DNA from 2 places in the Halalkalibacter oceani genome. Region 1 is predicted to be linked to the other one. Evidence: riboswitches for the same ligand, from Rfam matches in the RefSeq annotation. Region 1 holds a riboswitch; the other holds the start of a gene.
What was found. A riboswitch is a leader RNA that binds a small molecule or an ion and turns the genes downstream of it on or off. The one in region 1 is predicted to bind S-adenosylmethionine.

Region 1 (7,790 bases):
GCCCGTGTGCCGTCAAACACTTCGTTGCGCGGGCATGGATAGAAAGGCTCTGTGTAAACGAGGTCCTCCGTGATTTCACATAGCTCAGGATTGATGAACGATTTAACGAGTTCCTTTTTCTCTTTATGATTCAGCACAAGATCCGATGTCGCCAGGAGAGTGTTGACTAAAAACGTGGAAATATGATCAGCGAATTTCGGAAACGTTCTCTTTTTTAAGAATGCAGTTCTCAAAATGTCAAAGTCAGATAGATCCTCCATCACGCAGCAGTTCATGATCGGATCATAGTGATACACCTTTGGCACGAAGCCTTCTGCCAGCTTCCCTTGCAGCCGTAAAATATCACTTTCAATCCGGTTGCGGTCCGGAGACACTTTAAACTCGTCCGAAATGCGCGCCACCGGCCCGGCCTGCTTAATAATAATTGACTGGCCGCCTTTCTGATCGCGGATCCGAAACACATAATTCAAGTTTCCATCGCCAATTTCCTCACATGTCAATTCAGCATCAGCTGGAAAAATCGACAGTCTCGTCTTCGTATAATCGACCGCTTCAGCTTCCGTCATCGTAAAATATTTCTCAGTAAATGTCGTCATCTTCCTTCCCCTCCCCGTTCATCGTTTACTTCTGTCTGCTTTTATAATAAGTCAGGGCCAGTGCCAAAGCGAGCACCGTTCCTTTTACAATGTCCATCGCGTAATACGGTACACTCATCATCACAAGTCCATTGGCCAATATTCCGATTAAAACAGCCCCGACAAACGTTCCGAGCGCGTTCGGCTTTCCGGCGCCAAGGACGGCAAAGCCGATGAAGGCCGCGGCGACCGCATCCATCAAATAAGGTCCGCCGGCATTAATTTCCGCCGTCATCACCCGCGAGGCGAGGACGATTCCTCCCAATGAAGCGAATAAGGCGGAAAGCAGGTAGGCAACGACCTTGTATTTGTTGACGGGAATGCCGGAGAGCCGAGCCGCTTCCTCGTTGCCGCCGATGACATACATGTAACGGCCATGCTTTGTATGCGTAAGGAAAATATGAACAATGAAAACAACGACAAGCATGATGATAATAATATAAGGCACCTGGCCGAGCTTGGCGAATCCGCTGCTGATCGTGCCCTCCGCATAGCTGCCATCGGGCATAATCATATTTTCAGAGACGGTCGCCCCTTTTGTATAGGTCAGCGCCACTCCTTGAATAATGAACATCGTCGCCAGCGTTAACAGCAAATCCGGAATTCGGACTTTGACGATCATAAAGGCGTTAAACGCACCGACAAGCAAAGCAACGGCAATGGCTGTCACGATTGCAACCGCAGTCGGCTGGGAATACCAGACAAACATCGAAATCACGACGGCGCTGGCAAGCGAGGCGACTGAGCCGACTGATAAATCAAAGCCGTCGACCGCCAGGGAAATCGTAATGCCGATCGCGATAATTGTCACGATCGAGATCGAGCGCAAAATCGTAATGATATTATCCGCCTTAATAAAGGACGGATTCACGCTGGCAAAGACAATAATCAGCACGACAATTAAAATCATCGTCCCATATTTATATAAAAAATTAAACAAGTCAAAGGACGCTTTATGGTCGCCCCTTTTTTGTTCCGCCATATTACTTTCCTCCAGTTGAGAGGTATAACAATTCCTCTTCGTTCGTAGTTGATGTGACGAGTTCCTTAGTCATTCGCCCATCGTACAGCACATACACCCGGTCGGTAATCCCGAGCACTTCCGCCAGCTCGCATGATGCGTAAATGATTGCTTTCCCACGGTCGGCAAGGCCGGCGATCAATTCAAAAATATCTTTTTTCGCGCCGACATCGACGCCTTTTGTCGGCTCATCGAAAATATAAAGGTCACTGTCGGCAATCAGCCATTTTCCGATCGCCACTTTTTGCTGGTTGCCGCCGGAGAGATGCTTGACGGTTGCCGCCGGACTAGGTGTTTTGATCGCAAGCGCTTCAATCATTTCCTCGGCCTTCGTTCGTTCCTTTTTCACATCAACGAAGCTGAATCGTTTGAGAAAGTTTCCAAGGCTTGATGCGGTCAAGTTCGTAACGACCGATTCTTCGACGAGCACCCCTTCCTTGCGGCGCTCCTCCGGCACAAGCGCGATCCGCTGGCGCACCGCCTCGGTCGGACTGGCAATGGTGACATTCTTCCCTCTGAGCGAGATCGTGCCGGCTTTTAGCTTCTCTGCTCCAAAAAGCAGCTTGCACAGCTCGGTTTTCCCGGCACCGACAAGTCCCGCTACGCCGATAATTTCCCCGGCTCTCACTGTCAGGCTGACATCATCAACCTTGTCGCCGTCAGAAATATGGGCAGCTTCCAGCACCACCTCCCCCGCCGTTTGCCTGCGCTCCGGAAACTGGGCTTCGAGCGACTTACCAAGCATATGCTCAATCACCCTCGTCGCGCTCGTTTCACTTGTACGTTCACGGGAAATATAGCAGCCATTTCTCATCACTGTGATTTCCTCGCAAATCTCAAACAGTTCTGGCAGGCGATGAGAAATGAAAATGACTCCGACATCCTTTTGCTTCAGCTCATTTACAACGCGAAAAAGCTGCTTCGTCTCTGTCATACTGAGCGGTGCCGTCGGCTCATCTAAAATGAGAAATTTGCATTCCGTCGACACGGCGCGGGCAATCAGCACCATCTGCTTTTCAGCAAGCGAAAGCTCACTGACCAGCTTTCGCGTCGGCAGCTTGACTTGAAGCGTCTCGAGGATCACCGCTGCCTGCTGATGAAGCCTTTTCCAGTCAATCATCAGTTTCTTCTCTTTATTGGCCACAAGAGCATTCAGCATAATGTTTTCCGCGACTGTTAAGCTTGAAACAAGCGCTGTATCAACTTCCTGGTAAACGATTTGAATGCCGTGCCGCCGGGCATCCTTTGGGGAGCGGATGTCAATGAGCTCCCCATCAAGGTAAATCTCCCCGCTGTAGTGATTGTACACGCCGGACAGCACCTTCATTAACGTCGACTTCCCGGCGCCATTGGCGCCGATCAGCGCGTGGGCCTGTCCGGTCTCCATTTCAAAGGAAGCCTCGTCCAATGCGCGCACACCGGGAAATTCGATTGAAATATTGCTCATTTTCAGGTTCATGCCATCACCTATTGGTTATGATGTTCTTTCAGTATCGTCATCCACTCTTCTTCAAACGCATCAGATATGCCCCAGCCTTCAATCACGTCAGCAAGGTTAACCATATTGACCGGTTCTGACCCGCCGATGAGGCTCTCTCTTGAAATCAACGATGCTTCCAAATCATAGGTTTGCGGGGTTTCCTCTCCGGCAAGCTTCTTCGCTAAAATCCGCAGATTGATCGAGCCGATCAGCTTCGGATCGACAGCAGCCGTGTAGCTCCACGTGCTGTTTTCCTGCTGCATCACTTGAAGATCGGCATTTGATACGTCAATTCCGTAAATCGCGATTTCATCACGGCCCGCTTCCTCCAGCGCACGAGCGGCCCCGATCGCAAAGGCGTCCCATGTCGCAAAAATCGCATCAATCTCCCCTTCAGGGTATTTGTTCAGCATCGCCGCGACCGCATTTTGTGTCTGTGTCGACGTATCCTCAGAGGCGACCCCAAACCGTTCAAGCTCGTTCAGCCCCGGATTTGCCGCAAGCACTTCCTGATAGACGTTGTTGCGGCGTACCATTGGTGGAAAGCCGTCAACCCAAAGATAAATCATGTTCGCTTCTCCGTTGAAATCCTCAACGAGCTGGTCAAGCGCCAGCGTCGCCAATGCTTCGTCATCCTGAGAAGTCAGCGTTACGCCTTCAATCTCTTCCAATTCAGCAATCGAATCGAACGTAACCACTTCAATTCCCGCCTCACGGGCGCGCTCAACCGCATCATAGGTCGCCGCATCGTCGCCATGCGATAAAATCAGCCCATCAACGCCAGCATCAATCGCTTGAGAAATTGCATCATGATAACGGGCCGTATCGCCGTTTGCTGTAAATACGTCGACATCAAAGCCGAGTGCCTCTCCTTCTTCCTTTACTCCGGCCAAATATTGCGCTGTATGATCATCGCCGCCGATTTTGCGGATCACTCTGATTTTCGTTTCTTCACCGCCGGCAAATCGTTCCGGCACACCTTCGATCGTGTCGCTTTCCGCTCCACCGCCCTGCTCTCCTGTTGACTCTTCTCCAGCTCCGCAGCCGACAAGCGTTACGGCAAGCGCCGCTGCCACTACTGATTTCCACCACTTATTTTTCTTCATTTGTCTCTCTCCCCTTTTTTGTCGGCAAAACATAAAAAAGCCTCTTTCACTCACGATCGAGAAAGAGGCGGAATGGACTGGCTCCGTCCTCTTATCTTTCAGCTCGTTTCACATGTAAAACGAGCTGTTGGATGTAGCACCGTGTCTTTACACCTTTTAGGCTTCCATCAATCTCCTTGATGAACAGACCGGTTGCCGGGCTTCATTGGGCCAATTCCCTCTGCCAGCTCTCGATAAGAGTGAATCATGTAATTTTATGTTTTACATTTTGAATTCTGAGAGTAATCATACGAGTCAGACATTCGTTTTGTCAATAGATTTTCGCAAAAATAATTCATAATTGACAGACGACTCTTCCTCTGGCATAATTCATTACATCATTTTCTAACGACAATACCAATACGAATACTCTTATTAAGAGCAGGTGGAGGGACGAGCCCGATGAAGCCCGGCAACCTGTTTCAACCGAGCGGTTGATTCAAGGTGCTAATTCTCTCAAGCGCAAAGCTGACAGATAAGAGGACATAGAATCATAGAATGGGTCCTCTTCTTTTTCAAAAAAGATGAGGATTTTTTTGTGATGGTAACGAAAGGAGGACTCCGCTACGATGAGTCATATTACGGCAACCTACAAGGTGTTTGACCAAAAAGGCGACCTCGCTAAAAAAGCGGAAGGCATCGCGCTCGGCCTGACAATCGGCTCCTGGACAAACCTTCCCGCACTGGAAAAGAAGCAGCTTGAAAAGCACAAAGGAGAAGTCATCTCTGTCGAAGAGCTTGTGCCAACGGCGGATGACAACCGTTATTTCTCCAGCAAACGGACGGTCGGCCTGATTAAAATCGCCTACCCTGCCGCCAACTTCAGCGCGGATCTGGCAGCGATTTTGACGACGATGTTCGGCAAGCTATCCCTCGATGGAGAAATCAAGCTTGTCGACATTGAGCTGTCGCCCCAGCTTGAAGCCCAATTTCCTGGTCCGCAATTCGGCATCAGTGGCGTCCGGGAACGACTCGATGTGTTTGACCGCCCACTGTTAATGAGTATTTTTAAAGGGATGATCGGCAAGGACATTGGTGAATTTCAGCAGCAGCTCAAGCAGCAGGCCATTGGCGGTGTTGACCTTGTCAAAGACGATGAGATTCTGTTTGATAATGAGCTGACCCCATTTGAACAGCGGATTACGACCGGCGTCCAGACGCTGGCTGAGGCCTATGAAGAAACCGGAAAAAGAACGCTGTACGCTGTCAACTTGACCGGACGGACGTTCGACTTAAAAGAAAAGGCGAAGCGCGCAGTCGATCTCGGTGCAAGCGCATTATTGTTTAATGTGTTTGCTTACGGCCTTGATGTGCTGCAAAGTCTAGCCGAAGATCCGGATATTGCCGTACCGCTAATGGCCCACCCGGCTGTTTCCGGGGCGATGACCGGCTCGCCTTATTATGGCTTCTCCAACAAAGTGCTGCTCGGCAAGCTGTTGCGCCTTGCTGGCGCCGACCTTGTCCTCTTCCCTTCTCCTTATGGCAGCGTCGCTTTGGAAAAGCAGGAAACGCAGGACATTGCGACAGCATTGACCACGCAAAGCCAGCTCAAGCCGGCCTTCCCGGTTCCATCGGCCGGGATTCATCCGGGGCTGACACCGCTTTTAATCAATGACTTCGGCCACGACGCGGTCATTAACGCCGGCGGCGGCATTCACGGCCATCCGGCCGGCGCTGATGCCGGGGCCCGTGCCTTTAGAGCGGCGATCGATGCTGTGCTCGCCGGACAGACTCTTGATGAAGCCGCCGGACAGCAACCCGAGCTGCGCACCGCGCTTGAGCTGTGGGGGCAGCGATGATGAGTTCAATTGACGGACGAAAGCCGATCATTTTCTGTGATTTTGACGGCACGATCACCACTAAGGACAATATTATCGCGATTATGAAGGAATTCGCCCCGCCCGGCTGGGAGCAGATTAAGGACGAAATCCTCGCCCAGCGGATTTCGATACGCGAAGGAGTCGGCGCGCTGTTTTCTCTCATTCCGGTGGAACGAAAAGCGGAGATCATTGCCTTTGTGCAGCGGCAGGCGACGATACGCGAAGGCTTTCAGCAGCTGCTGGACTTTACGAAGGAGTACGGCTTCGACTTTAACGTCGTCAGCGGCGGAATTGACTTTTTCGTCGAACCGATGCTCGCTCCCTACAAGCTGACTGATAACCTTTATTGCAACGGCAGCGACTTCAGCGGCGAGACGATCGAGATTCTCTGGCCTCACGCCTGCGACGCTGACTGCACAAATGATTGCGGCTGCTGCAAGCCGTCGATTTTGCGGCAGTATTCCGCCGAGGATTATTATAGAATCGTTATCGGCGATTCAATTACCGACCTGGAGGCAGCCAAGCTCGCCGATGAAGTGTTCGCCTGTGATGACTTTCTGCTTGAGAAATGTCAGGAGCTTGGCCTCCGTCATACGGCTTTCTCGTCCTTCCATGAAGTGATAGCCGGGCTGAAAGCGAAAAAAGGAGTGAGCATCAATGAGTGAAGCAGTACAGGAAAAATGGAATGAGCTTGCTGACATTAAAGATGAACTGGCCGCCCGCGACTGGTTCCCGGGCACAAGCGGAAATTTGTCGATCAAGGTCAGCGACTCGCCGCTCTCTTTCCTTGTCACCGCAAGTGGCAAAGACAAACGAAAACGGACAGCCGAGGATTTTTTACTAGTCGGCGGCAACGGCCAACCGCTTGAGGAAACTCATCTCAAGCCATCAGCAGAAACGGTGCTTCATCAACGAATTTACGAAAAAACCGATGCCGGCTGCTCGCTTCATGTTCATACGATTGACAACAATGTCATCTCAGAGCTGTACGGCGAACAAGGTGAAATCACCTTCCGTCGTCAGGAGCTGATCAAAGCGTTTAACATTTGGGATGAGGATGGCGAGATCACCGTGCCGATTGTTAAAAATTACGCCGATCTCCCCCGCTTGGGAGACGCGGTCGCCGAACGGATCGCTCCAGGCATCTACGGAGTGCTCATTCGCAACCACGGTATCACCGCCTGGGGACGAAATGGCTTTGAAGCGAAAAAACATTTGGAAGCTTTTGAGTTTTTATTCAGCTATCATCTTAAGATGCTGGCTTTAAGAAAATAACCATATTGAAGGAGGAAAATCAAATGGCTGAAATTCAAATTCGTAACACAGGAGAAGTCATTCACGGAGAAGAAGAGGTGCGCAGCTTTTTAGCAAGTCAGGACGTTCTTTATGAGCACTGGGATACGAGCAAGCTGCCTGAGCGTTTGCAAGGGGTTTGCCATCTGACAGATGGCGATAAGGAAGAGGTGCTGGCGACATTTGACGAAGACATTCGTTCCCTTGCCGAACGCCGCGGCTATCAAAAATGGGATGTCATCTCGTTAAATAATGACACGCCCGACCTCGACAAGCTGTTGAAAAAGTTCGAGCAGGTCCACACTCATACCGAAGACGAAGTACGGGCGATTACAGCCGGATCAGGGACTTTTGTCATTAAAGGGGCAGAAACCGGCTATTTCGATGTCAACCTCA
Region 2 (7,790 bases), 490 kb from region 1:
TTCATCGCGTCCTTGGCGTAAAGAACCATTCCATCGTATTCGGCGGCGATCTTCGTATCGGTGAATTTGCGCGTCAATGCTGCTCCCCCGACCAAAATCGGAATCGAGATTTTCTGCTGGCGCAAATCCTGCGCCGTCAGCACCATCTGCTGCGCGGATTTGACGAGCAGCCCGGACAAACCGACCGCATCCGGCTTTTCCTTTTTAATCGCCTCAATCAGTTCAGTCGACGTCACTTTAATGCCGAGGTTGACGATTTTGAAGCCGTTGTTGCTTAAGATGATCTCCACGAGATTTTTTCCGATATCATGGACGTCACCTTTTACGGTCGCCAAAATGATTTTTCCTTTGCCGTTATCATCTTCCTTTTTCTCCATGAACGGTTCCAAATGAGCAACAGACGCTTTCATCACCTCAGCGCTTTGCAGCACTTCGGCGACGATCAGTTCGTTATTGTTGAACAGGCGGCCCACTTCATCCATCCCGGTCATCAGCGGCCCGTTAATAATATCAAGCGGGTCATCGTACTTCGCCAGCGCTTCATCGAGGTCCTTCGTCAGTCCTTCCTTTGTCCCTTCAACGATATAGGAAGCGAGCCGCTCCTCAAGACTAAGCGTGGAAAGCTCGACTTTCTTCTCTGCTTTTTTCCCGCGGTAAAAAGCGGTAAATTCAGCGAGCGTCTCATCTGTTGTTTCAAATAACAGCTTGCGCGACATTTCTTTTTCGTTATCTGAAATCGAGGCATAGCGTTCAAGCTTCTCGGTATTGACGATCGCATAGTCCAGCCCGGCCTGGGTGCATTCATACAAATAAACAGCATTCAGCACTTCGCGGCCGACCGGCGGCAAGCCGAACGAAACGTTGCTCACACCGAGAATCGTCAAACAGTCCGGCAACGCTTCTTTAATCAGGCGGATGCCTTCGACCGTCGCATTGGCGGAGCCGATATACTGCTCATCACCGGTTCCAACCGGGAAGACGAGCGGATCAAAAATGATATCCTCCGGCTTTAAGCCGTATTTGTTTACGAGCAGGTCATGCGAGCGTTTCGCGACCTCGAGCTTGCGTTCCGCGCTGACGGCCATCCCTTTCTCGTCAATCGTCCCGACGACCACCGCCGCCCCGTAGCGTTTGACAATCGGAATTACTTTTTCGAACCGTTCTTCCCCGTCCTCCAGGTTGATCGAATTGATGATCGCTTTCCCCTGAGAATACGTCAACGCTTTTTCAATGACGTTCTCATCCGTTGAATCAATCATCAATGGCACTTTCACTTTATTGATTACATAGCTTAAAAACTGTTCCATATCCTCAAGCTCTTCACGGTCCGGGTCAGCGAGACAGATGTCAATGACGTGGGCGCCGCGCTTCACCTGGGCCCGGGCGATTTCCGACGCTTCTTCAAATTTCCCTTCCGCGATCAGACGCTTGAACTTCCGTGAACCAATGACATTCGTCCGTTCGCCGACGAACAACGGACGCATGCTTTCCTCATAAATTAACGGTTCAATGCCTGAAACAGCATGTGGATGTTTCTCCTTAATCACGCGTGGGGCAAAGTCCTTCGTTGCTTCGACCATTGCCGCAATATGCTCAGGCGTCGTTCCACAGCAGCCGCCGACGATATTGAGCCAGCCCTTTTCCGCAAAAGCCGAAAGCTTTGTCGCAAGCGAGTCGGGCGATTCATGATAATGCCCTTCCTCATCAGGCAGGCCGGCATTTGGGTAGCAGCTGACATAGGTTGTCGCCAACTCCGACAGAGAGCGAATATGGTCGCGCATAAATTCCGGTCCCGTCGCACAGTTTAAGCCGACGACGGTCGGCTTCATATGCTCAAGCGATAAATAAAACGCTTCGATGTTTTGACCGGCAAGCGTCGTGCCCATCGGCTCGATCGTTCCTGAAACGATGATCGGCAGCTTTTTATCAAGCTCGGTGAAAGCTTGCTCAATTCCGATATAAGCCGCCTTGACGTTGCGCATATCCTGACTCGTTTCGAGCAGCATCACATCGACTCCGCCGAGAATTAAGCCACGAGCCTGTTCATAATAGGATTCAATCAGCTGCTCGAACGTAACACCGCCCGTCACCGAAAGTGATTTCGTCGTCGGACCCATCGCCCCGGCGACAAAGCGTGGCCATTCCGGTGTTGAAAACTCGTCAGCGACTCTGCGGGCAATTTCAGCTGAGACGCGGCTCAGCTCTTCTGCCTTATGACCGAGATCGTAATCATCAAGGACGATATTGGTCGAACCGAATGTGTTCGTTTCGATAATATCAGCTCCGGCCTGCAAATAGTCACGGTGAATCTTCTCAATGACTTCGGGCGCTGTTTCGTTCAAGTATTCGTTACAGCCTTCATATTCTTCGCCGCCAAAATCTTCCGCGCTTAAATTAGCCTGCTGGAGCATCGTTCCCATCGCCCCGTCAAGTACTAATATTTTTCGTTCCAATTGTTGTTCAAATAAAGACTTCGTCATACGCTTTAGTCCTTTCTCCTGATCCCTGCTACTGATTTTTAATGGATGCTGCCTTCGTCTTCGCTTGAATATAATCAGTCAGTTCAACGGTCATCTCATACCGTAAAAATGGCGTTATCAAATAAATGCCGTTAAAGAATGTTAGCGCCGTGTCAATTAACGACTTGGCAATCCGTATCCCTTCTTCCGCCGCCCGCTGACGGTCATCACCGCACCGCTCCATCGCGCTCCGGATTTCATCGGTTAATTTTATACCGGGTACTTCATTGTGAAGAAATTCAGCATTCCTTGTTCCGGTTAACGGCATGATCCCGATGTAAAGCGGCTGTTCGATATGCTTTGTCGCCTCGTACACCGCTTCAATTTGCGCTTCACTGTAAATCGGCTGCGTCATAAAATAATCGGCGCCGCTCTCGACTTTTTTCTCCATCCGCTGCACCGCTTTGTCCAAATGCCGGACATTCGGATTAAAGGCTGCCCCGACAGAGAAGGTTGACTTCTGTCCGAGCTCTTTTCCTGAGAAAGAAATTCCTTCGTTCAATTGCTTAATAAAGGAAATTAATTGAAAGGAAGTTACGTCATACACCGAAGTCGCCCCCGGAAAATCTCCTATTTTCGTCGGGTCGCCCGTCACCGCCAGCAGATCATCAATTCCTAAGGCGTGAAGCCCCATTAAGTGTGATTGCAGCCCGATTAAATTGCGGTCGCGGCATGTAACATGAACGAGTGGACGAGCGCCGATCTGCCCTTTCAGCATTGCTCCGAGTGCCAGGTTGTCGACACGCGGGGAAGCGAGTGAATTATCGGCCATCGTCACCGCATCGACGCTGGCCTGATGAAGCTTTTTCGCTCCTTCGATAAATCGGTCCGTATTAAGCTTTTTCGGCGGGTCAAGCTCGACGATCACCGACTTGCGCTGCTTCACAAGCTCAGGCAGCGGCGTATGCTCCGGCGGCAGCTCGATCCGCTTTTCCACACGGATAATCGAACGGACTTTTTTCTCCGTAATCGGTGCGAACCGTTCCTTCACCTCTTTGAATGCTGTGATATGTTCGGGTGTCGTTCCGCAGCAGCCGCCCAATAAGCGGACCCCCTCCTTGACGAACTTCTCCCCCATCGCCTTGAAATAGTCCGCATTCGACTGATAAAAAACGCGCCCGTCGCGATAATCGGGCAGACTCGCATTCGGGTACGCTGACAGATAGCCGTTCTCCGGCAGCGGAATCGATTCAAATGAACGCAGCATATGGAAAGGCCCCATCCGGCAATTTAAGCCGACGACATTCGCTCCGGCTGCAATCAGCTCACGAAAAGCATCCGCGACCGGGATCCCGCCATTCATCACGCCGATTTCTCCTAATGAAAGGTTAACAATGATCGGCAAATTCGTCCACTTTCTCGCCAGGGTTGTAGCCATTTTTGCTTCTTCAAGGTCATAAAATGTTTCAAGTAACAGGCCGTCGACGCCTCCTTGCAGAAGGTACTTCATTTGCTCGTTAAACGACTCTTCGATTTCCTGAAGCGACCATTCCTCCAGCTGAAAGCGGCGCACCCCGCCAATTGTGCCGACGACAAAGGTCCGTCCGTCCGCAGCCTGCTTCGCTAATGCAACAGCTGCCTCGTTGATGAGCTGAACCTGATTTTCCAGGCCGTATTTTTCGAGCTTTAAGGAATTGGCCGCATATGTATTTGTTTGAATCACATCGGCTCCAGCCTCTACATACTGCTTGTGGACCGCGATGATCTTATCGGGATTACTCAGATTGACTTCTTCAAAGCATTGATCAACCCCCTGCTCATACAGGAGGGTGCCCATTGCCCCGTCTCCTACAAGGACCTCATTTGCTAATCGTTCCAACAACTTCATTACGGGTCCCTCCTTTCTATTCCTTTGATGTCACAAAGTGAAAAGCTTGCTCCAGGTCTTTTATTAAATCCTCGCTGCGCTCAATTCCGACCGAAAAGCGCAACAGCCGGTTACAGACGCCATTGGCAATCCGAATGTCCTCGGGAATATCCATATGCGTCTGCGTCGCCGGATACGTCATCAGACTCTCCACTCCACCAAGGCTCTCCGCAAAGGAAATCAGTTTCAGCTGCTGCAAAAACGGGTTAACCCATGCTTCCTTTTTAATTCGGAAGGAAAGCATACCGCCTTTGCCTGGATACAGAACATCCGTTACCGCTTCATGCTCTTCAAGAAAAGCGACAACGGCCTTCGCATTCTCCTCATGCTTTTCCATCCGCAAAGCGAGTGTCTTCATTCCGCGGATGAGCAGCCAGGAGTCAAACGCCGACAGAGTCGCCCCAATGCCGTTATGGTAATAAGCGATCTTTTCACAGAGCTCCGTGCCTTTAGCTGCCACGAGACCGGCAATCACATCATTATGCCCGCCTAAATATTTCGAGGCGCTATGGATGACAATGTCGGCTCCTTTGACGAGCGGCTGCTGAAGCAGCGGTGTATAAAATGTATTATCGACAATCAGCAGCAATTGATGCTTCTTGGCGATTTCCGCCAAGGCGGCAATATCGGCTTCCTGCATTAACGGATTCGTCGGTGTCTCGATGAAAAGCGCCTTCGTCCGCTCATTGATTAATGACTCGAAATGCTCTAGGTTTCGCGGATCACCGTAAGCAAATGACAGTCCCCAGCGATTCCAGCCCTGTTCAAATAAACGATACGTTCCCCCGTAAAGATCCTGAGAGGCCAAAATCTCATCTCCCTGGGCGAACAGGGAAAATACCGTCTGAATCGCCGCCATCCCTGAACTACAGGCAAATCCGCGATCTCCTTCCTCAAGGGCGGCAATCGCCTTTTCTACGACTTCCCTTGTCGGATTTCCTGTTCTGGCATAATCATAGCCTGTCGACTCTCCGATTCCTGTATGACGATACGCCGTTGAAAAATAAACAGGCGTATTAATCGTTCCTGTCCGGTCTTCTGAGCGGTTTCCGATCTGTACTAGCAATGTCTCAAGCTTGTCTCGATTCATCTGTATACCTCCACCTTTACCAAATTATGAAAAAACACCCACTTCTTAAATTCCATTAAGAAGAAGGTGTTTGGTTATGAATTCGCTTCTTCTTATCTTTCAGATCATCGCGACCTGATGGAATTAGCACCTGACCATGAATGGCTGGTTGCTGAGACATCGTCGGGCCAGTCCCTCCGTCTCTCTTGATAAGAAATCGTATGTAAATGAGTTTTTCGTTTAATCAAAATTACAACAATTCAAACCATTTTGCAAGTGAAATTTTTTTCCTGAAGTATTCATTCCGGTGTTGCGTCAATATGCAAATGCTCCGCATTCCCACATACACAGCGCTTAAAACCGGTTTCATACTCGCCTGACTCGGTTCGTCTTCCTCTGAGAATATATTTTTCTCCACAGACCGGACAGCGAATGACAACGCGATAACGTCCTTCAGACATAATAACCACCTTTCTTACTTTCTATTGGTCCAATTGATGGGCACGTTTCACCTTCGTTAAAGCAAGCCACCATAACAAGAGCATAAATGGAAGCATCCCGATAATAAAATAGGTGTCGAACAACAGCAGAATGCTGTCATAGATACTGTGTAAGAGAATAGGAAAAAACAAGGCCAAAGTCAAATGCTTGGCTTTCGAGGCCCGCTCCAGCTTCGCCCTACCCATATAATACCCCATCAGTACACCAAATAACGCATGACTGGAGACCGGAAGAAGCGCTCTGCCAATCGCTGTTTCCAAGCCGTTTGCCAGCAGGTAGAGGACGTTTTCCAGACTGGCGAATCCGAGCGACAGGGCAACGCCAAAGACAATCCCGTCATATCTCCGCTTAAAATCGGCATGCTGATAGGCAAAGAAATACAATAAAAACCATTTGAAAAATTCCTCGATTACCCCATAGAGCACGACCGACTGGACAAGCAGATTTTCAAAGAACTGTTCCTCAATAAAAGCATATTGCAGCACCATTACGGGGAAAACAAGCAATACACCAATCAGAAACGTCCGAAAGACAAAGGCGCTTGTATAGGAACTGTAGTGGTTTCGTAAATAGAAATAAGACAACAATGCCATGCCAGGTGCCATCGCTGCCGTCACAATCGCAAACACGTTATCCTCCCTTTTCTCTATATCCTTTCGTTATGCCAGCAGGATCTTAGAGGATACTTTTAAGATCGTATGTTATCATAATAGAGGCTGGGGCAAAAGTAGTTCAACTACACGACGATCCGGACAAATTAGAGAGGACGCCACTACTCCTGATACAGAGATCGTTTCCGCGGAAAGCAGAAGTCTGTTTCACGAGCTGCATCATTTCTTTGTTCGGTAGTGCAGGGGCACACTTTCGGCATTTCCCGCCTTCATTCACTTGGAAAGAAATAGAGGTGCTTAAATTGAAAAAAATTCTTGTTTTACATACTGGTGGTACTATTGCGATGAAGGAAGAAGAGCAAGGAACGATTCCAACAGCAATACATCCATTATATTCCACGATTGAATCGCTAGCAAGCATTGCCTCGGTTACGGTCGATGATTTTCTCAATCTGCCTTCGCCTCATATGACTCCCGCTTTAATGGTCGACCTCGCTGAACGGCTGCGGGAAAGAACGGAACGTGACGGCCTTGACGGCATTGTCGTCACACATGGAACGGACACGCTTGAGGAGACGGCCTATATGCTCGATCTATTAGTTAATTGGCAGCTTCCCGTCGTCATTACTGGAGCGATGCGTTCAAGCAATGAATTAGGAGCCGACGGGCCACATAACCTGATCACCGCCGTTCGCGTGGCGACGTGTGACGAAGCGCGTGGCAAAGGCGTCCTCGTCGTCATGAACGATGAGATTCACAGTGCTAAAAATGTCACCAAGACGCACGCCAGCAATATCGCGACCTTTCAAAGTCCGCAATATGGCCCGCTCGGCATCGTCACAAAGCGCGACATCTTTTTTCACCATACTGTCACGAAAAGGGAATCGTACCCCGTTTCCAGGCTGACAAAAAAAGTCATCCTTTTAAAGGTATACACCGGTATGGACCGCGACATCATCGATTTGGCGATGCAATCAGACGCCGACGGCCTTGTCATTGAAGCATTCGGCCAAGGCAATGTTCCCCCGGCGATTGTCCCGGCACTCAAAGAGCTCATCAAACGCAACATCCCGATTGTGCTTGTCTCCCGCTGCTTCAGCGGCGTCGTGCAGGACAACTACGCCTACGAAGGAGGCGGGCGTGAATTGCGCGAGCTCGGCGTTATTTTCACAAACGGGTTAAATGGGCAAAAGGCGCGATTAAAGCTGATGGTCACGCTAGAG

Region 2: another riboswitch for S-adenosylmethionine. It lies ahead of ABMB67_RS02725 (methionine biosynthesis PLP-dependent protein); the one in region 1 lies ahead of ABMB67_RS00315 (sugar ABC transporter substrate-binding protein).

The regions. Positions count from the first base shown of each region.
Region 1 covers NZ_JBEPKD010000001.1:56,765-64,554, reverse strand. The annotation lists gene mtnK (S-methyl-5-thioribose kinase) at 1-596, opposite strand, end outside; gene ABMB67_RS00325 (ABC transporter permease) at 622-1,617, opposite strand; gene ABMB67_RS00320 (sugar ABC transporter ATP-binding protein) at 1,619-3,115, opposite strand; gene ABMB67_RS00315 (sugar ABC transporter substrate-binding protein) at 3,124-4,242, opposite strand; SAM riboswitch class I at 4,331-4,482, opposite strand; SAM riboswitch class I at 4,651-4,763, shown strand; gene ABMB67_RS00310 (2,3-diketo-5-methylthiopentyl-1-phosphate enolase) at 4,851-6,080, shown strand; gene ABMB67_RS00305 (2-hydroxy-3-keto-5-methylthiopentenyl-1-phosphate phosphatase) at 6,080-6,766, shown strand; gene ABMB67_RS00300 (methylthioribulose 1-phosphate dehydratase) at 6,759-7,376, shown strand; gene ABMB67_RS00295 (1,2-dihydroxy-3-keto-5-methylthiopentene dioxygenase) at 7,400-7,790, shown strand, end outside.
Region 2 covers NZ_JBEPKD010000001.1:542,854-550,643, forward strand. The annotation lists gene metH (methionine synthase) at 1-2,480, opposite strand, end outside; gene ABMB67_RS02720 (bifunctional homocysteine S-methyltransferase/methylenetetrahydrofolate reductase) at 2,509-4,347, opposite strand; gene ABMB67_RS02725 (methionine biosynthesis PLP-dependent protein) at 4,364-5,476, opposite strand; SAM riboswitch class I at 5,566-5,671, opposite strand; gene ABMB67_RS02730 (hypothetical protein) at 5,755-5,916, opposite strand; gene prsW (glutamic-type intramembrane protease PrsW) at 5,938-6,585, opposite strand; gene ABMB67_RS02740 (asparaginase) at 6,870-7,790, shown strand, end outside.